One region of the Paenibacillus sp. TY11 genome, then DNA from elsewhere that is predicted to be linked to it. Evidence: predicted binding sites of a transcription regulator. Region 1 holds the regulator's gene; each other region holds the start of a gene.
The links. Region 1 encodes Rex, which represses fermentation and respiration genes when NADH is low (regulators of the CRP and FNR family bind a similar motif). Its sites were predicted from a motif close to TTGTGAAATATTTCACAA; they were not measured.

Region 1 (5,638 bases):
GGATGGTTTCTTGACGGGGTGCGTGAAGAGAAAGAGCTTGATCCTATTCAGGATTTGGAGGGACATCAGTTTTTTCGTCAGCTTGCACTGAAAGTGGAAGATTGGACGGATCTGGCTGCTCCGCGTAGAGAAGATGACCCGAATCCACTATCAGGCGTTTCCTTTGAGGAGTACATGGATGATGTGCGGGACAATTTGCGTTCATCCTTGAGCCAATATGAGGAGCGCGAGGCGCAGATACAAATGATTGAGGGTGTAAATCAGGCACTGAGTGAAGACAAGCATCTGCTAATCGAGGCAGGTACAGGAACAGGCAAGTCCCTCGGTTATTTGCTCCCATCGCTGTATCACAGTGTGAAAAAAGGACAGCGAGTCATGGTAAGTACACATACAATCAACCTGCAGGAGCAATTACGCGAGCGCGATATTCCGATGCTGACCAAGGTGATTCCGTTCCCGTTTCGGGCTGCCATTTTTAAGGGTCGGGGACATTATTTGTGTCTGCGCAAGTTTGAACATAAAATAAACAGAAGAGACTTCGCGACACCAAAGGAAGATTTAGTTACAGCGGCTCAGATGATCGTCTGGCTGACGCTGACGGAAACCGGTGATGATGAGGAACTGAATCTGAGCAACCGTGGCGGGGATTTTTGGGAAACGGTGGCCAGTGATTCCGAGTCCTGTCTTGGTCGTTCTTGCCCATGGTTTCGCAAATGCTATTATCATCGTGCACGTCACGAAGCAGGAATAGCGGATGTGGTTATTACGAATCACTCCAAGTTGTTCACGGACGTCAAAGCAAGTCATCAGCTGTTGCCCAGCTATGAACATCTGGTGATTGATGAAGCCCATCATCTGGAGGAAGTAGCTGGTAAGCACTTGGGAATGCATATGAAATATTTCACACTCGTGCATACACTGACGCGACTGTTCAAAGACAGCAAGAACGGCCAACTGCCTTCACTTCGTCAACAGTTGGCAAAATCGGGCCATGAGAAGTCGACGGATTGGGCCTCAACCATTGACCAGCTGTATCCACTCGTGTTGGAGGTTAAGGAAACTTGGGACCTGCTAAGCGACAAGCTTTTTGGCATGTTACCGGAGCGAAGTGATGCGACACCGGGTGAAACAGGGCAGTTTTCTTCCCGGCTCAAACCGTCGGCCAAGCCTGGGAAGTGGGATCAGGCGGCGGCGTTGGAAAATCAGCTTTATGTAACGATGAGCGAAATTTTGCGCAAGGGCGATAAGCTGATGCTGGACGTCAAGGAAGAGCATGACGATTATGCGGCTGATAGCCTTATTACAGATATTACGGGTCTGCTCAAGGATTTGGCGGGGATCAGGGAAAATTTGCGCTTCTTTATGCGTCTCGATGATGAAACAACCGTATACTGGCTTGAAGCGAGTGGGCAATTCCGTAGTAAATCATTGCAATTTTATGCGGTGCCCGTCGATGTGAGCCGCCAGTTGAAAGAAATGTTTTTTGACAAAAAAAGAAGCATTATTTTGACGTCTGCTACTTTATCGGTAGATAAATCATTTCAGTACATGACTGATCAGCTCGGCTTGCAGGAGGCCGCAGATCAAGGGCGGCTGATGACTTCGCAGCTCCCGTCACCCTTTAATTACAGGGATCAGGTGTTGCTGGTCATTCCACGGGATTTCCCGAGTGTAAAGGGCAGTGTAGGAGATGCACATTTTGTAGATATGCTCGTTAACTCTCTAGGAGCGACTGCTCAGGCGACGCGGGGGAGAATGCTCGTTCTGTTTACTTCCTATCGGATGCTCCGGCAAGTGTATGAGCCGCTCAAAGAGGCGTTAGCATCCAGCGATATTACCGTGTTGGGACAAGGTGTGGACAGTGGGAGTCGCAGTAAGCTAACCCGCCGTTTTCAGGAAGCCAAGGCTTCTGTATTGCTGGGAACCAGCAGTTTCTGGGAAGGCGTCGATATTCCGGGGAAGGCTCTGACTTGTCTGGCCATCGTCCGCTTGCCGTTTCAACCGCCGAATCACCCGTTGCTGGAGGCAAAAAGCGAGTTGCTCCAGCAGCAGAAAAAGAATCCATTTATGAAGCTGTCTGTACCACAAGCGGTCATTCGCTTCAAACAGGGATTTGGGCGGTTGGTACGTACAGCGAGCGACCACGGGGTCGTCATCGTTTACGATACGCGCGTGATCGAATCCTATTACGGAAAGCACTTTTTGTACTCGTTACCGGGACCAAAAATGGAGCATATGCCATCGGAGCAAATGGTGCCCCGCATCGCTGAATGGCTCCAATCCGCCCCGGAGACAGAGGCATAACGGACGGACACCTAAGCATGTCCGTTACAATTAGGGGGAGCAAGTATGAAATCAGATAAAATTTCAGAAGCTGTCGTACGGAGGTTACCCGTATATTTACGTTATCTGAATGCACTGCACAAACGGGAGGTGGCTACGGTCTCTTCTCAAGAGTTGGGACAGAGGTTAGATTTGAATCCGGCCCAAATCCGGAAAGATCTCGCCTATTTTGGAGATTTTGGTCGGAAGGGTATCGGCTATGATGTTACTTATCTTATTGAGAAAATACGCCATATCCTGAAAATCGACCAGCAAATTAATGTGGTATTGGTCGGAGCGGGTAATCTGGGGCAAGCCCTTTCGAATTATAACGCTTATTTAAAAGACAATATGAAGATTGTAGCGGTATTTGATTCGTTTCCGGATAAAGTTGGAACCAAGATCAATACGTTGGTCGTTCAACCAATGGATGAATTGGAAGCAACTGTTAAGGAAAAAAACATTCGAATCGGGATTATTACCGTACCTGATTTTGAAGCACAGCACGTGGCTGACAGGCTTATTGAGAGTGGAATTGGAGCAATCCTGAACTTTGCACCCACTACTCTTAAGGCACCGGCCAATATTCGGATACATGCCACAGATTTTACAACGGATTTGCTAAGCCTCGCTTATTATTTAGAGGACGGAAAGGAAGAAACACAATATGACAGTGAATAAATGGATAATTAAAAACGGCTCTTTTGCCGTAAATAGACCGGAAGCTGGGGTAATCCATGGTTATATGATTGTGGAGGATAGCCGTATTACTTACATTGGTGAGACTTTGCCTGCGGGTGAGGAAGAGACGGAAGCGATTGACGGTAAGGGACTGCTGTTTTTACCTGGCCTGATTAATACACATGGTCATGCGGCGATGTCTCTGCTACGTGGGTATGGGGACGATCTAGCTCTTCAAATATGGCTTCAGGAAAAAATGTGGCCTATGGAAGCCAAGTTTACATCTACGGATGTGTACTGGGGTACATCCTTGTCTGTGCTGGAGATGCTGAAAGGTGGCACAACGACCTTCCTGGACATGTACGATCATATGGATGAGGTGGCTCGTGTAGCTGAAGAGTCAGGTATTCGTGCAAGTCTGATGCGTGGAGCAATTGGATTATGTTCGGAGGAAGAACAGCGGATCAAGCTGGCTGAGGCCGTGACTTTTGCGCGTAACTGGCATGGTAAGGCAGACGGCCGTATTACAACGATGATGTCTCCACATGCGCCATACACATGTCCGCCTGCGTTTATTGAAAAATTCGTACAAGCTGCGCATGATCTGGATTTACCGTTGCATACGCACATGTCTGAGACGATTGCCGAAGTTGAGCAAAACGTACGCGACTACGGTTTGCGTCCGGTTGCACACTTGGATCAGCTTGGCTTTTTCTCCCGTCCTTCGCTTGTTGCCCATGGCGTTCATTTGAACGACGAAGAAATAGCTTTACTGGCTGAACGTGGTGTAGCGGTTTCGCATAATCCAGGAAGCAACTTAAAGCTGGCAAGTGGTGTGGCAAGAGTGCCTGAATTGCTGCGTGCAGGTGTTACCGTTTCTCTCGGAACAGATGGTCCTGCCAGCAATAATAATCTGGATATGTTTGAGGAAATGCGTCTGGCGGCACTCATTCACAAAGGAGTATCCGGTGACCCTACGGCAGTTCCTGCGAATGAGGCGCTGCGTCTGGCAACGGAGTACGGCGCAAAGTCGATTGGTTTAAAAGAGGTAGGAGCGCTGGCAGCAGGCAACAAGGCTGATTTTATCGCGCTGGATCTGAATCAGGCACATTTCTTGCCGCGTACAGATCTTATTTCCCATGCCGTATACTCTGCAAGCGCCAAAGATGTGGCTCATGTGTGGGTAGACGGTCGTCAGGTTGTGAAAAACGGTGAGTGCCTGACTATGGACGAGGAACGCATCAAACATGAGGCACAAGCCGCCTTTGAAGGGCTGCTGTCGCGCTAATTCAGGTGTCACATCCCCTTAGAGAGGAAGCACAGGTTTGAAAAATAAGAAAAAATGGATAGCGGTCGCCATTTTGGCCGTGATACTGATCCTGGTCAGCATCTTCTGGTATTATTCCTATGTTACTCAAGACCAGGTGGCTGAGAAAAATGCCGCTATCATTAAGGCTAAGCAATCGGGTGGTCTGGTCAGCACGACTGAGACATGGAAGTCAGTGTGGGATCAGGTATATTGGGTGGTTCAAGGGAAAAACGCACAGAATGAAAATATAATGGTATGGGTTCCTTTTCAAAAAGTGGAGGGACAACCTAATGTACCTGCCGCAGATAATAGCGGTGTTCATACCGAGCTGCTGAAAAACGGAGTCGACGAGCAAAAAATGACGGCGATAATTCAGCAGCAGCTTCCGGGTGTAGAAATTGTAAGTCTCCAGCCGAGTGTGTTCAATGGCGAATATGTATGGCAGCTGTTTTACGATGATGGAAGTCATCATTACTATACCTTTTACCGTTTCTCAGATGGGGGAGCGACGGGTGTAAAGTATACTTTGCCCAATAACTGAGGTGATGGCAGGTCCAGATTCCAATTATATGACAGTCCAATTCCCACTGATCGACGGCGGTATGACGTTCCTTTAAATAAGGTAATAAGCCTCTTTATTACAAAGCGTAGGGCTTTATGCCGTATAGGAACTATAATCCGTATGATTGTTTACACATAAAAAGTAAATAGCAAAACAAAAAGCCGTAAACACGATAAAATTCGTATTTACGGCTTTTTTTACTACCGCTCGCGAAGCTTGGCTGAAAGCTAGCATTCAACCTTTGCGCACCTTGGGTTCGATCCATAGCTTTTCTGGCCTAGAGTCTTTTCAGTTTATCAAAAGGAACAAATTGCATTTATAATTTATTCGGCATACGTGTTAAATTAATAGTCCAGCCGATAAAGGCTGACTACAAACGGTCAAACAAAAATCAGAGATTTTTTATGAGTTTGAACAACCTGGAATTATTTAAATGTTGATTTGATCGGTTTAAAATGATATATTATTGCTCCGGTCCGAAAATCATTATTGAATAATAAGGCTCGGGTGACTCAGCTGGAATTATTTACAGGTTGATTCGATTAGATGAAAATGTTATATTATTATTCTGGCTTAAAAGAAGCCGAATGAAAAATTGATCTTTGAAAACTGAACAACGAGTGAGTAATGATTTTGCTTGCAAAATCAACTGCTGAAATTCTAGTACAAGCCGTCAGGCTGTATAAAATGGAAGCAAACAAGAGATATTTTTTATCTCGTCAGTTTCAAAATGAGCTTATCGCTCTTTCTATATTGTTTCATCT
Region 2 (5,638 bases), 150 kb from region 1:
CTTATCCGTCACGGTTAGCGTAATTGTTACATCACCTGGTTGGAAGAAGGCAAGTTTCTTGTTCTCCCAATCACGCTTAGTAATAGCATTCTCATCATCCGTACTCAGATCCGTAATGGTGATCTTTTCACCCATTTTGTACTCTTTTTTATCAGTTGTAAACAGAGCTACTGGCGGTTGATTTGGCGGTCTTACTGTAATTGTAACTGAGTAAGGATCACTCCAGTTCCCTGCAGAGTCAAGAACAGAATAGGTAACTACATATGTACCCGGCTCCTGAAATACGTCCTGCTTACCTTCCCAACGTTGGTTCACAATCGGAAGACCTGTAGGAGAAGATTCCTTCGTCAAATACGTCACTTGGGTTTCGCCCGCATAGATATCTTTTTGTTGAACCGTGAAGGAAGCTTTAGGTTTTTGATTCAAATCCAGAACAACCTGTTTTGTCGTATTATTCACAGTATAAGGAATGTTTAATGCCTGTGTAATGGAGGTCAATGGCACCATAAATACATTCTTTTGTTGGAAAGCAGGGCCCTTCATTTCTCTCGCTTCACCGTTAACTGTGTAAATCTTGCTGTCAGTCTTGAAGCGCATTACGTTTGTACCTTGAGTGATAACGGTTTCCTTGGTAGCAGTGTCGTAATTAAACTGAAGACCGACACGACTGACCAGCGAACGGATAGCTACATAAGAAACCCCGTTCTTCACGGTCATTGGCTGAGTTGCCGTATATACCTGTCCGTTTTGTTCCATTTTCGCGCTGTTTAAATACAAAATCAGTTGATTGGCATTCATGGATGTTGGAGCTCCACCAGGATTGGTGATCGTTCCGTCTCCACCGTATACATCATTGGATACGTTCGATCCGTTGGTTGTATCCGTAGGCAGGCCAGTCAATGGATCATTGGATACGCCTGTGTTATTAGGTGTCACCGTGTCATTTTGTGTGCCTGTTCCAACTTGATCTCCGATGCTATTCTGAACGCCGGAATCAGCAACATTGGCCTGAGCCTGCTGTGCGCTAACCGAATCGGTGGATTGAACAGTTGTTGATGCTGCTTCTGCTCCTACAGGGGCTACTGCGGCCACCTGAGCTACCGCAAGCGCGGTGAGCATGGTCCATTTCTTGAAATTCATTGTCTGTCTCCTTCTATCACCAAATTATTATCATTCCCGTAAAAAGTCATACTATTAGACGCGCCAGTTGTTAAAAAGTTGCTGGGAATTTTGCTGATCATGAAAAAAAGGGAACATTCTCCTGTGACTGCAAAAAATTCAACAACAAAAAACCGCCTCCCATCTGACCTGATGTGGCGGCGGCTTCATAACCAGAAAATAGCTTCTGGACCATTACATTATGATGGACGACAGATAGCATTCGTTCCTGCAGTCTCCAGACGACCCTCTTCAATGAGTCGGTAAGCACGTTGAACTTCTTCATCTGTAGGAGACGGAACTCCTTCCAGCGGATACGCCTTTCCGAGCATTTCCCATTTGTAAACACCCATTTGATGGTAAGGTAAAATTTCGAATTTCTCGACTCCGTTCAACGTTCCGATAAACCGGCCCAAATTCAATAGATCTTGCTCGTCATCATGAATACCCGGTACAAATACGTGTCTAATCCACATTTTGCGCCCTTGCTCAGACAACCAGCGGGCCGTACTTAGCATACGGTCGTTGGACTTGCCTGTAAGCTTAATATGCTTGTCGTTGTCGATATGCTTAATATCCAGTAGCACCAAGTCTGTTACGTCCAGAAGATCATGGATACGACCCGCATCATTAAAGCCGTTACTGTCCAGTGTCGTGTGCAAATTCCAGCGACGTTTCACTTCTTTGAACAGCTCTGCTACAAAATGAGCTTGCAGTGTCGGTTCTCCACCGGATACGGTCAATCCGCCTCCTGAAGAACGATAATAGGCTAAATACGGCTCAATTTCAGCCAATACCTCCTCCAAGGTCATCGGATTACCTTCATTCAAGGCCCAAGTGTCCGGGTTATGGCAATATTGACATTTCAACAAGCATCCTTGCATAAAGAGCACGAAGCGGATGCCGGGACCATCGACGGTCCCGAAGGTTTCCAATGAGTGTATGTGGCCTTTCAACATGTTGCATCATCCTTCCCGCATCCGCTATGCGTGCGTCATTGTAATATATGATACGTAAAGCTTATTTACATTGTACCGTGGAAAGTACGGTTAATAACATCCAACTGTTGTTCACGAGTCAGCTTGATAAAGTTAACGGCATAACCAGAAACACGAATCGTAAGCTGTGGATAGTTTTCTGGGTGTTCCATTGCATCCAGCAGTTGTTCACGAGCAAACACATTGACATTCAGATGATGTGCGTGGCTTCCAAAGTAGCCATCCATCATCGAAACAAGGTTTGTTTTGCGTGTTTCTTCTTCTTTACCCAGTGCTTTAGGAACGATGGAGAAGGTATTCGAAATACCATCCAGACTGTGTTCATAAGGCAATTTGGCGACGGAACTCAGAGATGCCAAAGCACCTTTTTTATCACGGCCATGCATCGGGTTTGCACCTGGTGCGAACGGTTCGCCTGCTTTACGTCCATCCGGTGTTGTACCTGTTTTCTTACCGTACACCACGTTAGAAGTAATGGTCAGTACAGATTGAGTAGGAACCGCATTCCGATAAGCTTTATGCTTGCGAATCATGCTCATGAAGCTCTCTACCAGTTCTACAGCGATGTTATCTACACGGTCATCGTTGTTACCGTAGCAAGGATATTCGCCTTCGATTTCAAAGTCGACGGCAATCCCTTTTTCGTTACGGATTGGTTTAACTTTTGCATATTTAATGGCGCTCAAGGAGTCGGTAGCAACTGACAGACCAGCAATACCACAAGCCATGGTACGGAGAATATCACGGTCATGCAACGCCATTTCAATGCGTTCGTAGCTATATTTATCATGCATGTAGTGAATAACATTCAAAGTGTTCATGTACAGTTTTGCCAACCATTCCATCATAGGTTTGAAGCGGCTCAACACTTCTTCATAATCCAGCACTTCACTTGTAATGGCTGGGAATTCAGGACCTACTTGGACGCCAGATTTTTCATCCTTACCACCGTTGATTGCATACAACAGAGCTTTTGCCAAGTTGGCACGAGCACCAAAGAATTGCATTTGTTTACCGATTTTCATTGCCGATACACAACAAGCAATACCATAATCGTCTCCATAAATCGGACGCATCAGATCATCATTCTCGTACTGAATGGAGCTAGTTTCAATGGATACTTTTGCACAATATTTTTTGAAACCTTCAGGCAGTTTTTCCGACCACAGTACGGTCAGGTTCGGTTCCGGTGCAGGTCCCAGGTTGTACAGGGTGTGCAGGAAACGGAAGCTGTTTTTAGTTACCCGAGTTTCTCCACTTACAGACATACCACCAATGGACTCAGTAACCCAAGTTGGATCTCCACTGAACAGCTCATTATAATCAGGTGTGCGCAAGAACTTAACAATACGCAATTTCATAACAAAATGATCGACCAGTTCTTGAGCTTGTTCTTCTGTCATTGTACCCTCTTCCAAATCACGTTGAGAGTAAATATCAAGGAAGGAAGATACACGTCCTAAGGACATTGCTGCGCCATTTTGTTCTTTGATTGCTGCGAGATATCCAAAATACACCCATTGGAAAGCTTCTTTCGCATTGTTAGCAGGTTTTGAGATATCAAAACCGTGCTCAGCAGCCATTTGTTTCAGTTCATTCAAAGCACGAATTTGTTCGGAAATTTCCTCACGCAGACGAATTACGTCTTCTTCCATGGAATCAACTTCAAGGCTTTTCAGTTGAAGCTTTTTATCTTGGATCAAGAAGTCTGCACCATACAGAGCTACACGACGATAGTCACCGATAATACGACCACGACCGTATGCATCTGGCAGGCCAGTAATGATACCAGCTTTACGAGCTGCTCTCATTTCATCTGTATAAGCATCAAATACACCTTGGTTATGCGTTTTACGAATATGAGTGAAAATATCAACAATGCTTTGCGGTACTTCAAAACCATAGGCTTTGCATGCGTCGATCATCATCCGGATTCCGCCAAACGGCTGCAAAGAGCGTTTGAATGGAGCATCTGTTTGTACACCGACAATTTGTTCTTTATCCCGGTCCAGATAGCCCGGCTTATGTGAAATAATAGTGGATGGCGTATTCACGTCTACATCAAGCACGCCGCCGTTTGCCAACTCTTTTTTGGTAAGATCGGATACAATATCCCACAGTGCAGTTGTGTTGGCGGTAGGACCAACCAAAAATTCTTCATTGCCAACATAAGGTAAGATATTTGTTTCAATAAAATCGTTGACGTTGACTTCTTTAGTCCATTTGCCTTTTTTAAAACCTCTCCAGCCAGATTGTTGCTCTTGTAATTCTCTCTCAATCACCGACATGTAAATCCCTCCAAATTGTTTGGTCTTCCGGACTTGTGATTTTTTTCACGAAAAAACTATTTCTTGAGCCCGGCCTTTTCACCGATGCCTTACGCTCAGTGTCGGGACCTTTCTTACACCCTTATTGTAGAATAATGATAGAGTGTAGTATGTGACAAAAATCACAATATGAGTGATTTTTATCACTTTATTTTCCCTAGCTTCACGCCTGTACCTTTAGCCTTGCCGTTCACCTCCCTTCCCAAACCAACAGGCCCTCTATATAGAGAGCCTGCATCGGTATTGAATGGGAAAATGCTTTGTCACAAGCCTCTTCGTATCTATTATATTATTGGTCAAAACGTCCGTAGAAGGCATTGCGGTATACATCAGCCAACTCGGTAACCAGCGGCAACTTTGGATTCGCAGTTGTACATTGATCCTCAAAGGCGCGGTCAGCCAGATAGTCTACGTGTGCTTCAAAATCCTTCGCATCGAAACCGATTTGTTGGAACGATTCCTCGATACCGAGTGTTTTGTTCATCTTACGGATCGCGTCAATCAAGCTGTTAACCCCTTCTTCAGTGGTGCGTGCAGGCAGTCCCAGTATGCGCGCGATTTCTGCATAACGCTCATCCGCAACAAAGTGCGAATATTTAGGGAATGAAGCAAATTTTGTCGGTTTTTTCGCATTATAGCGAATGACGTGCGGCATCAAAATGGCATTCGTGCGGCCATGCGCTGTATGGTATTGTCCGCCCCATTTATGTGCAAGACTGTGGTTAATGCCCAAGAATGCATTAGCAAACGCCATACCTGCGAGTGTAGAAGCATTATGCATTTTTTCGCGAGCCAGCTTGTCACCGGTCAGAGCCGATTGCTCCAGGTATTGGAATACCAATTGAATGGCTTTAATCGCCAGACCGTCTGTATAGTCGTTAGCCATTACGGACACGTAAGCCTCGATGGCATGTGTCAGAACGTCCATACCTGTATCCGCTACAGCTGTTTTAGGCAGCGAATATACAAACACAGGGTCAATAATTGCCACATCAGGAGTCAACTCATAGTCAGCCAGCGGGTACTTCGTGTTGCCCAGGTTTTTGTCCGTAATTACTGCGAACGATGTAACTTCCGAACCTGTACCCGAGGTTGTAGGGATAGCTACAAATTGTGCTTTTTGACCCAGACGTGGGTATTTGTAAATCCGTTTAC
Region 3 (5,638 bases), on a different contig from region 1:
TATTCCTATCATGTACAATAACATTGCGGTATACGGTCATGATACTTTGAAACCATTATTTGCGCCTTCTAACTTTGCACAAGCAGGTGCGGCACTGGGTGTATTCCTTAAAACTAAAAATCCAAAAGTAAAAGCGATTGCAGGTCCTGCAGCAATAACGGGTTTGTTCGGCATCACAGAACCAATTATCTACGGGATCAGTATTCGATATAGAAAACCGTTCATCTGGGCTATTATCGGGGGGGCTATAGCAGGTGCAATTACGGGTGCATCGGGTTCCGTGGCCATTGCTCCAGGTATACCGGGCTTGGCATCCCTGCCGATTTTCTTCGGCACAGGATTTGCCGGATTCGTAATTGCCATTATAGTAGCTTATGTATTCACAGCCATTACCACGTATTTCTTTGGATTTAATGATTCCATGGAAAAAGAAATGGTTGCAGTCCATGAAGAGAAGAAAGAAGTTGAAACCACAGCTCCTACGCTGACGAACGAGAATATTTCCAGCCCGCTGACGGGTGCTATCCAACCGTTATCCGAGATATCTGATGAAGTGTTCTCTACTGGAGCCATGGGTAAAGGCGTTGCTATTGTACCTGAGGATGGCAAACTGCTTTCGCCATTCAACGGAACTATAGCTAATGCCTTCCGTACAGGCCATGCGATTGGCATTGTATCGGATGGAGGAACGGAGATCCTGGTTCACATCGGCATGGACACCGTCAAATTGAAAGGACAACATTTTAAAACGCATATCGCAGAAGGAGATCGGGTTACCAAAGGTCAACTGCTAGTCGAGTTCGATATTGAAGAAATTAAAGCTCTGGGCTATGACATTACTACACCGATTATAGTGACCAATACAGCCGAATACTCTGACGTTAAGGTGTTAGGAAATAACCGAGTGCACACAGGAGATTCATTGCTGGAGGTCAAGCTATGAAGACTATGGAAAGACTAAATCAAGTCAATGCACCTCTGGTCATTCATGAGGTAATGAGCGAAGCGTTCCGCCCGTATGGGAGGCTGCTGCCTCATTTTAATACCACAGAGCTCATCAAGTATGCAGAAGAAACGACCAGCGTACCCGATCAGGGAAATCATTATGTACCTTCGGTGGCAGAACTCGAAGCCTTCGGTGTAATTCACCAGATTCAAGATAAGGTATACGGCCAACTTCCGATTCAGGCTGGTTTTTGCACGGGGCAGAATACGGGGCTGACCGGGCTGGAATATCATCAGGGCAGTGAGGTGGTAATTGCTGCTACGGACTGTATCCACCTAGTCGGCAGAGTGCAGGATATTGAAAATAATTCTTTTGACAGCGGAAATGTTCAGGCTTTTTTTCAGCCTAAAAATACGGTGGTCGAGCTATATTCAACGACACTTCATTATGCTCCTTGCAAAGTTGACGGAGAAGGGTATTTGACGATCGTGATCCTTCCGGCAGGAACGAATATGCCGCTTGATATAAGTGGGAACCATCAGGGAAATCCATTGCTTACGAAAAAAAATAAATTTCTCATGGTTCACAGCTCACAGACTGAAAAAATTGCAGCCGGGGTTCACCCCGGACTACACGGCAAGCTGCTGAATATTTCACCCATTTGAGTCAAACGCAATATTTCATAAAACAAAGAAACCGCTTCTGGAGCATGTTGAATGGTGTTTCCATTCTTCCAGAGGATGGTTTCTTTTTTTGTAGAATAATCTATAAAATTTATAGTGAGGAGGATCATAGCAGTTAGGTTGTGTAGGTATGCATTTAATATTTATGAAATTTGATTTTAAAAATCTACCTTTATCCCTTGAAATGAAATAGGGAAATCCCTAAACGTTTATAATTTGAACTACATTGTGATTGTGATCACATATAGCTCTATCTGCTGCATTAGAATAGAAGCATAAGCAATATTCATAGGAACGTAGGAGATGTCGTCGGATAGGAAGTATCGTCGAATGAATGGAGGAACCGGTATATGATAAACAGTAAACAGAAACTTGTGGTTATAGGGAACGGGATGGCTGGTATCAATACGGTCGAACAAATTTTGAAATTAACGGATAAGTATGAAATTACGGTCCTGGGAAATGAGCCGCATCCGAACTATAACAGGATCATGCTCTCTTATGTGTTGGAAGGCAGTAAAACGATTGATGATATCATACTGAACGATTTGCAATGGTACGCGGATCAAGGGATTACTTTATATACAGGGAAAATGGTGAAAAGCATCGACGGTGAGAACAAGAAGATTCACACCGAAGACGGACTGGAAATTGATTACGATGTGGCTTTGGTGGCTACTGGCTCACAATCGTTTATTCTACCTATTCCGGGCAAAGAATTACCGGGTGTCATCGGTTTCCGAGATATCGCCGATTGCTCGGCAATGCTTGAGGCGGCGAAGACCTATAAAAAGGCAGCTGTCATTGGCGGAGGTCTACTGGGGCTGGAAGCAGCTAAAGGTTTGGTAAACCTGGGTATGGATGTTACTGTCGTTCATTTGATGGAGGATTTGATGGAACGTCAGCTGGACCGGGAAGCCTCTGCGATGCTAAAAGCAGAACTAGAACGCCAGGGAATCAAGTTTGCTATGCAAATGCAAACTGCAGAAGTATATGGTCAAGATCGGGTACAGGGGCTGCGGTTTTCGGATGGAAGCGAACTGGAAGCGGATTTGGTCGTTATGGCCGTCGGAATCAAGCCTAATATTCAGGTGGCTGTGCAAAGTGGTATGGAAACGAACCGTGGAATTGTAGTCGATGACATGATGAGGACTTCAATGCAGGATGTATATGCTGTAGGGGAATGTGTTGAACACCGCGGGATCTGTTACGGTCTGGTTGCGCCGCTTTTTGAACAGGGAAGTGTGATCGCAAAGCATCTGGCAGGTGTGGATACAGAAGGTTATGCGGGATCAGTGGTTTCCACCAAGCTCAAAATTTCAGGAGTGGATGTTTTCTCGGCCGGGGAATTCATAACTCAACCTGAGCATGCGGTGATTGTAGCAAAGGATGAATGGAAGCATACTTACAAAAAAGTGCTGCTTAGAGATAATAAAATTGTAGGAACTGTATTGTTCGGGGATGTTAGCGAATCTGCTAGTCTTCAGAAATATGTGCGACAGCAAACATCGATGACGGATGAAATTTATGGACAGCTCATGGGTACTGGGTGTGGTAAAGGCGGTGCTAAAACGTCATCCGCTGAAACTATGGCTGATGATGAAATTGTCTGCGGCTGCAACGGTGTGACCAAAAAGGCAATTGTCGATGCGATTAATGAAAACGGACTGACCACAGTCGATGAAATTAAAGCATGCACCGGAGCCACACGTTCCTGTGGAGGGTGTAAGCCGGTTGTTGAACAAATTCTTCAGTATGTTCTTGGAGACAGCTTCAAGACGACAGCCAAACAAGGAATATGTGGCTGCACAACATTAAACCGGGACGAGATTGTTGAAGCTATCCGAACCAAAGGGCTGACAACAACGCGTGAAGTTATGAATGTACTTGGTTGGCATAATGATGAAGGATGCTCCAAGTGCCGTCCGGCGCTGAATTATTATTTGGGGATGATTAACCCGGATAGCTATGAAAATGAGGAAGATTCCCGTTTTGTGAATGAGCGATTGCACGCGAACATTCAAAAGGATGGAACGTTTACAGTTGTTCCAAGAATGTACGGCGGTGTAACGACCCCAGAAGATTTGAAGAAAATAGCTGATGTTTCTCTTAAATACAACGTTAAAGTCGTTAAAGTAACAGGAGGGCAGCGCCTAGACTTGATTGGTGTCCGTAAAGAGGATTTGCCTAAAGTATGGGAAGAACTCGATATGCCGTCGGGATATGCCTACGCGAAATCACTGCGTACAGTTAAAACCTGTGTTGGATCGCAATTTTGCCGTTTTGGCACACAGGACTCGATGGGAATGGGAGAAATTCTGGAACGGAAATTCGAAAGACTGGATTTTCCAGCAAAATTCAAATTAGCGGTTAATGGGTGTCCACGCAATTGCGCAGAATCGTGTACGAAAGATATCGGAATCGTAGGTAATGATGGAGGCTGGGAGATCTTTATCGGTGGAAACGGCGGTATCAAAGCACGGTTGGCTGATTCGCTCTGTAAAGTGAAAACCGACGCTGAATTGATTGATATTGTAGGAAGCGTGATGCAACTCTACCGGGAAACAGGCCAATATTTGGAACGTACTTCGGAATGGGTGGAACGGACCGGCCTTGAAGAGATTCAGAAGGCAGTTGTTCACGATATAGATAATCGTAAAGCTTTAGTAGGACGGATTGAATTTGCACTACAACAGGTTGAAGACCCGTGGAGAAAGATCATCAATGATGCGGATTCACGCAAGAACTTATTTGAGGTCGTCACCCCGTCTATTGTGTGATTTGTATCTAAAATGCCTGAGGAAGGGAGCAATCAAGCAAATGATCAAGCATGTCGAATGGCTTATCGTAGGTCAGAGTAAGGATTTCCCAACTAGAATTGGGCGGACGATTCGGTTGGATGATAAGGAAATCGCAGTTTTCCGCACTTCGGAGAATAAGCTTTACGCTGTTGAAAATTCCAGCCCGCATCCTAAAGGGGGGCCGCTTACCGAAGCGATGGTATCCGGTCATTACATTTATGACCCACTATGTGACTGGAAGATTGATTTGGAGACAGGTACCGTTCAAGAGCCTGATACCGGACAAGTCAAAACATTCGACATTCGGGAGGATGGAGAAGAAGTAAAAATATCGCTTTAATGAGCATTTTGCATAAATTCCAAGATGACAAGAGCCTCACAGGACTAGATCCTGTGGGGCTCTTGTCATCTTGGATCAGGTAATGGTAACACCTGCACTTGCATAACCCACTACAGTGTTAACGAGGGAAACTCCTGTAGCTGTTGCGGAGAAGACCATAAGCAGACGGGTCTGAGCGGTTACGGGTATAGCCAATCCGGTAGTGATGCCACTGGAGATCGTACCCAAGGCAACGATACCTGTCAGCGGTGGAGTTAATGTGACTGCAGCTCCGGGAACTGCTGTAAAGATGTTATTAGGTGTTGGGGAACTAAACAACTGGGCTGTGATGCTTATAGATGAACCTACAAGGGCTAGTGCAGCCGTAGTACTGAAATATCCGGCAATGGATGTAATCACACCATCACGTGGAACGGAGAAAGCAAAGTTAATTAGCGGTCCTACAAGCGTACCTGTGAGGTCAATGGTACCGCCTACGAGACCAATACCTGTTGCTGAACTTCCAAAGCCGATTAAACTGGTGGTTCCTGCCACCCCGCCAAGAATGGTTGTCAGAATAGCAGGTCCTCCCGAAGCGAACGGGATGATTGCCCCCGCACCGGTGGCTCCAGTTACACCCGTAGCCCCCGTAGCTCCAACGGCTCCCGCGGTTCCGGCAGCGCCAGTGGCTCCAGTGGCTCCGGCAGGGCCTACGGGTCCTGCGGCCCCGATAGGGCCTGCGGCTCCAATTGGCCCCGCAGGCCCGGCAGGACCAACAGGTCCGGCCACTCCGATAGGTCCAGCTGCGCCGACAGGTCCGGCAGGGCCTACTGGCCCTGGTCCACCTGCGGGACCTGGAGGGCCACCCGGCCCCGCAGGACCCGCTGGC
Region 4 (5,638 bases), 160 kb from region 1:
GTGATAATGGCTACACGTGTGATATCAGGCATTTTAGCAAGATACTGTGTCGAGTTTTTCTCAAAATAGATTTTGGAAGGTACTTTGAACCATTGCATATTCACCGTCCGTTTCGCCACCCTTTTCACATTAATCAAATTGACTGCCGATACGTTCGACGAAGTCGAATTACGACCGTACGAACCGCAACCGAGTGTCAACGAAGGAAGGTTGGTGTTGTACATGTCGCCAATCGCACCATGTGTGGAAGGTGCATTTACAATGATACGTCCTGTTTGCAGACGGTTTGCGAAGCGAGCGATAACGTCCTCATCGTTCGAATGAATAGCGGACGAGTGGCCCATGCCCCCGAATTCCACGACTTCAGCAGCCCGCTGAATACCTTGTTCCGCATTTTTTACTTTATAGCAAGCCAATACAGGACTCAATTTTTCCGCAGACAATGGGAATTTTGTTCCCACACCTTCAATCTCAGCGACCAAAATTTTAGTTCCTGCTGGTACTGTAATACCACTCATTTCAGCAATTTTCACAGCAGACTGCCCGACGATTGCTGGGTTCACTGCACATTTCTCGACATTCATAGCTCCTTGAGTGAGCTTAGCTGCTTCTTCTTTATTTACAAAATAGCAGCCGTTAGCGATCATCAATTTTTTCACTTGTTCGAAGATTGGCTCTTCGATAATAACCGCTTGCTCGGAAGCACAAATCATACCGTTGTCAAAAGATTTAGAGAGGATGAGATCGTTCACGGCCTGCTTGATGTCTGCTGTTTTTTCAATAAAGCAAGGCACGTTACCTGGGCCTACACCCAGAGCAGGTTTACCGCAGCTATATGCCGCCTTAACCATGCCTGATCCACCAGTTGCCAGAATCAGCGCCACATCAGGGTGGTTCATCAGTACATTGGTCTTATCCATCGAAGGTGCTTCAATCCATTGAATACAATCAGCTGGAGCACCATGTTTAACAGCTGCTTCGAGCAAGACGCGGGCTGCTTCCGCACTACACGATTGAGCAGATGGATGGAAACCGAAAATGATTGGGTTACGTGTTTTAATGGCAATCAACGCTTTGAACATCGTAGTCGAAGTCGGGTTTGTCACTGGAGTGATCCCCATGATAATGCCGACTGGCTCTGCTATCTTTTGAAAACTGTCAAAATCATTGTCCTCAATGACACCGACGGTTTTTTCATTTTTGATACTATGATAGATATATTCTGTTGCAAACATGTTTTTGGTGATTTTGTCCTCGTACACACCGCGTCCTGTTTCTTCAACAGCCAACTTCGCCAGGTACATGTGTTTATCCATCCCTGCGAGTGCCATAGCTTGTACGATTTCGTCAATCTGCTCCTGATTCATACTCATGAAAGCTTGCTGTGCCCGGTTCGCCCGGTCAATCAGCGTTTGAATATACTGCTCTGCGCTTTGCTCTTTTTGGATAACCTCGTTTTTAACAGCCATTTCCCTCATCCTCCTGTTATCTCGTGTACTATCTCTTGTTCACGCACTGATCGTAACACAGGTTTTCAAGATATATTGTGATTTTTTTCACAATCTATTTAAAATTTTATTTTATGAAGTGAATTAAATCACAAAGTTTGAAAATCTGCCACTTTTACCCCCTCTTCTTGCCCCAAAAACGCATAGCACAGGTATATAATGAATTTGAATTGATCAAGTTGCAGATAAAAAACATAGGATACAAAGGGGAAATGGACGATGAGAAACCCTACAAATGTAATGGAAACCCGCGGTAACACCTGTTGCTTCTCGGAGGCCAGCTTCAACCGACTGCAAGTCATGATGAAAGATCGAGTCATGCCAGAAAGCTCACATCTGTTCTGGGAAGGAGATACAGCGGATAAGCTGTTTTATATTAAGCGCGGACGCGTGAAAGTAACCAAAACAACGGATGAGGGTAAGGAACTTATTCTATATATGTATCAAAGCGGCGATCTTGTTGGTCAAGCCGATCCATTTTTCGGCACCAAGCACTCCTTTTCTGCTGAGGTTCTGGAGGACAGCGATATTGGCGTCATCGATCATACAGACCTTGAGCTGCTTATTTGTCAGCATTGTGATTTTGCGATTGACTTTATGAAATGGATGGGGTCGCACCACCGCATTACTCAGACAAAGTTCCGCGATCTGATGATGTACGGTAAGCCCGGCGCTCTATGTTCCACACTCATCCGACTGTGCAACACCTATGGTGAGCCTCACGGCGAACATATCCTGATTCATAAAAAAATTACTCATACTGACTTATCAAATATGATCGGTGCCACTCGGGAAAGCGTAAACCGGATGCTTAGTGATTTGCGTAAGAAAAATGCAGTTGAATATGATAATGGCATGATTGTTGTCAAGGATTTGGAAATGCTGCAAGGCGTATGTCATTGTGAATTGTGTCCGCGTGAGATTTGCCGGATATAATATTTGCCAGATATACTAAATAGTTTTTTGTGTAAAAGGGAGTGTTAAAGCCATTATTAGCTTATAACACTCCCTACTTTAATTCCACTCCCCCCTCTTATAAAGGTGGGCAGTAGTGAAGCGCCAAACAATAATCCTTCTTCCGGCGACACACTTTTTAAAACTGCAAGCATAGATAACTTAAATTCCCCATCTCATAGCTTCTGTGGATGACCTTGGCTTTGTTTGCCGGATTTCCGCTCCCCATTGCAATAAACAATGGTACAAAGTGCTCTGCTCTTGGTACCGCCTGGCGAGCATACGGCGCTTCGCTTTCATAGCGATCCAAATCCTCTATATCTCCACTTTGCACTTTTTCAATAATCCAGTCATCAAAATCAATAGCCCAAGGCTCTGTTTTCGTTTCTTCCCATTTGACGATACGCAGATTATGGACAGTCACTCCACTTCCAATGACCAGAATATCCTGTTCTCCCAGTCCGCGCAGCACTTCACCAATGGCATATTGTGCTTTGGGCGAAAGGTATGGATTTACAGAAATCTGAACTATCGGAATGTCTGCCTCAGGATACATACGATACAACAATGTCCAGGAGCCATGATCCAGTCCCCTCACCCGATCAGTTTGTACGTCGATGCCCTTTTGTTCATATAATTTTTTTAGCTTATTGGCCAGTTCCACAGAACCATGTGCAGGATATTTCACCGCGTACAGTTCTGGTGGGAAACCGCCAAAATCATAAATTGTACCGTACACGTCATCCATCGAACTGATCGTCAACACTTGCGTTTCCCAGTGAGCAGTAAAGATAACAATAGCCTTAGGGCGAATCCTTTTCCCCAATTGTTCTAAAAATGCAGTATAGTCCGTCTGTTCAATAGCAAGCATCGGTGACCCGTGGGCCAAAAATAAAGATGGCATCATATAAAAATCCCCTTATTATTCACTAATTTATTTTATTCAACAAGTAACTTTATGTAAGTTATATTACATAAGTAACAAGGTTATGTCAATACAGACTTAAACATACACTTAAAGATTAGCAATTCTTTAAATAAAGATTGATGTGGGTATAAAGTCATAGTAATATGTAACTAGTAAATTTAAAATATTCACTATATATCGATATAAAGGACTGGTTTCTATGGAGATACATACTGCGAATTGCCCAAAATGTGGTTCCGTTTTCCGTCAAAATCTCAGAAACCTGTGCAGTACTTGTACTCAGGAAGAAAATACATTTTTGGACCGCTGTTCTAACTATTTGTGGAAGCATCCCTCTACTCACACCCGCCAGCTCAGTGATGTAACTGGCACACCTATGGATTTGCTCACAGACTGGGTAAGAGCAGGCAAGTTTCCCTCCACATACAGCCAGCTTGATTATCCTTGCGAGTCCTGCCATTCACCCATTTACGCAGGAAGACTTTGCCATTCGTGCCTGGGTACATTCCGCTCGGCCGCACTGGATATTCAAACCCGTGTGCCCCGCCGTACAACAGCCGGATTATTCTCAGTTGCAGGGCGCGCCAAAGGTTATTAAGCCGTACTACCTATGTACATCATTTCTGTGAAATGGGTAATATAGGCCTATACACAAAATAAAAAAACAGCCTTTTTCCTAGAAAAAGGCTGTTTTGCTATGAGAAACGCTTATTTAGTTTGGTGCTCATCTAATCCATTCCTCAGCCCAAAATTGAATCTGTTCCATAACCGGCTCAAGTGCACGGCCTTTGGTTGTTAGCTCGTATTCAATGCGGACAGGAGTTTCCGGATATACATGACGTGTAAGGATTCCCTCATTTTCCAAATCCTTCATCCGCTCTGATAACATTTTGTCACTCATTGTGGGAATCAGATTGGAAATATCCTTAAACCGCTTGGGACCGCTCATCATGGATTGAATAATCAATCCGTTCCAACGCTTGCCCAGACATGAAAAGGCGGTTTCAAAACGCGGACACATTTTTGTAAATTGCGGTTGACTCTCCAAATTTTTCACCTTCTTTTGCATTTCGGTTTGATAAAGCTTTCCTTTTGTTAGTATATATCATTTTAGCATACTTTATCCCGAAAGAAAACACTTTCTTCTTAAATTAAATACCTTCACCGATAAAGTTGCCATGACCAAAACTGATTATACAACAAACCAACGCGGCAGGTATATGTCTAAATCGTTAAATACAAACAGGCGGAATCCCTAGAGGTTCCGCCTGTCAACCTGTTTATTATAGAACTCATCAAAATGTGATGATTGTAATTATACCAGCACTCCACCGAGAGGCCTTACTGGTTCACTTCTACCATATATTGGTTTATTGATGCCTGTCGGAGAAGTCCAACGGATGCTGTTAGCAATGACCTTCAAAATATCAGGCTGGTAATAGGTTGGATACGTTTCATGACCTGGACGGAAATAAAATATTTTACCACTGCCTCGACGGAAGGTACATCCAGTTCTAAATACTTCGCCGCCTTCAAAGTTGCTAACAAATACCAGTTCATCCGGCGCAGGGATATCAAAGAACTCGCCATACATCTCTTCCTGCTCCAACAGAATTTTAGCGTCTATGCCTTCTGCAATGGGGTGCGACGGATTTACCGACCAAATAATCTCCTGTTCGCCTGCTACTCTCCATTTCAGATCACAACTGGTGCCCATTAGGGCTTTAAATGGCTTGGAAAAATGGCCCGAGTGCAGCACGATCAAGCCCATTCCTTCCTGTACTCGCTTTACAACACGCGCTGTAACTTCATCACTTACCTGATCGTGGGCTTTATGCCCCCACCACAGCAGCACATCTGTGGAATTCAGGATTTCTTCTCCCAAACCATGCTCGGCATCATCACGCAGAGTAGCTGTTCGAATGGCAAATCCCTCGCCTGCCAGGCCGTCAGCCAACGCTTTGTGTATCCCGTCAGGATATATCTGTTTAGCTTCATCATTCAACTTTTCGTTCAAAAATTCATTCCAAATGGTGACGTTAATCATCAACATTTCCCCCTATTAGGTTAGACCCACCACATCTCGCTCAGCGGTTCTTCAATCAGAACCTGACGAAGATTGTGGACAGCCTTAGTAAAGCCTTCCTCCACGGACATGAGACCATCTTCATGCTCAATACTCACTACATAATCGTACCCCACCAGACGCAGAGCACTAATAATATCTGCCCAGGTTTTTACATCATGC

Region 2: the regulator Rex is predicted to act here: its motif matches at 4,478-4,495, upstream of pflB (formate C-acetyltransferase).
Region 3: the regulator Rex is predicted to act here: its motif matches at 1,856-1,873, upstream of nirB (nitrite reductase large subunit NirB).
Region 4: the regulator Rex is predicted to act here: its motif matches at 1,545-1,562, upstream of adhE (bifunctional acetaldehyde-CoA/alcohol dehydrogenase).

The regions. Positions count from the first base shown of each region.
Region 1 is NZ_JCBAIQ010000002.1:176-5,813, reverse strand. Features, by position in the region: gene dinG (ATP-dependent DNA helicase DinG) at 1-2,304, shown strand, start outside; gene AC6EJC_RS02110 (redox-sensing transcriptional repressor Rex) at 2,350-3,003, shown strand; gene AC6EJC_RS02105 (amidohydrolase) at 2,990-4,291, shown strand; gene AC6EJC_RS02100 (cell wall elongation regulator TseB-like domain-containing protein) at 4,329-4,853, shown strand.
Region 2 is NZ_JCBAIQ010000002.1:154,214-159,851, forward strand. Features, by position in the region: gene AC6EJC_RS02920 (copper amine oxidase N-terminal domain-containing protein) at 1-1,140, opposite strand, end outside; gene pflA (pyruvate formate-lyase-activating protein) at 1,359-2,117, opposite strand; gene pflB (formate C-acetyltransferase) at 2,183-4,444, opposite strand; gene adhE (bifunctional acetaldehyde-CoA/alcohol dehydrogenase) at 4,773-5,638, opposite strand, start outside.
Region 3 is NZ_JCBAIQ010000010.1:160,565-166,202, forward strand. Features, by position in the region: gene AC6EJC_RS13590 (beta-glucoside-specific PTS transporter subunit IIABC) at 1-943, shown strand, start outside; gene AC6EJC_RS13595 (DUF4867 family protein) at 940-1,611, shown strand; gene nirB (nitrite reductase large subunit NirB) at 1,980-4,409, shown strand; gene nirD (nitrite reductase small subunit NirD) at 4,450-4,770, shown strand; gene AC6EJC_RS13610 (exosporium glycoprotein BclB-related protein) at 4,846-5,638, opposite strand, start outside.
Region 4 is NZ_JCBAIQ010000002.1:160,130-165,767, forward strand. Features, by position in the region: gene adhE (bifunctional acetaldehyde-CoA/alcohol dehydrogenase) at 1-1,469, opposite strand, end outside; gene AC6EJC_RS02940 (Crp/Fnr family transcriptional regulator) at 1,728-2,444, shown strand; gene AC6EJC_RS02945 (DODA-type extradiol aromatic ring-opening family dioxygenase) at 2,602-3,369, opposite strand; gene AC6EJC_RS02950 (hypothetical protein) at 3,689-3,988, shown strand; gene AC6EJC_RS02955 (winged helix-turn-helix transcriptional regulator) at 4,115-4,459, opposite strand; gene AC6EJC_RS02960 (ThuA domain-containing protein) at 4,706-5,437, opposite strand; gene AC6EJC_RS02965 (sugar phosphate isomerase/epimerase family protein) at 5,458-5,638, opposite strand, start outside.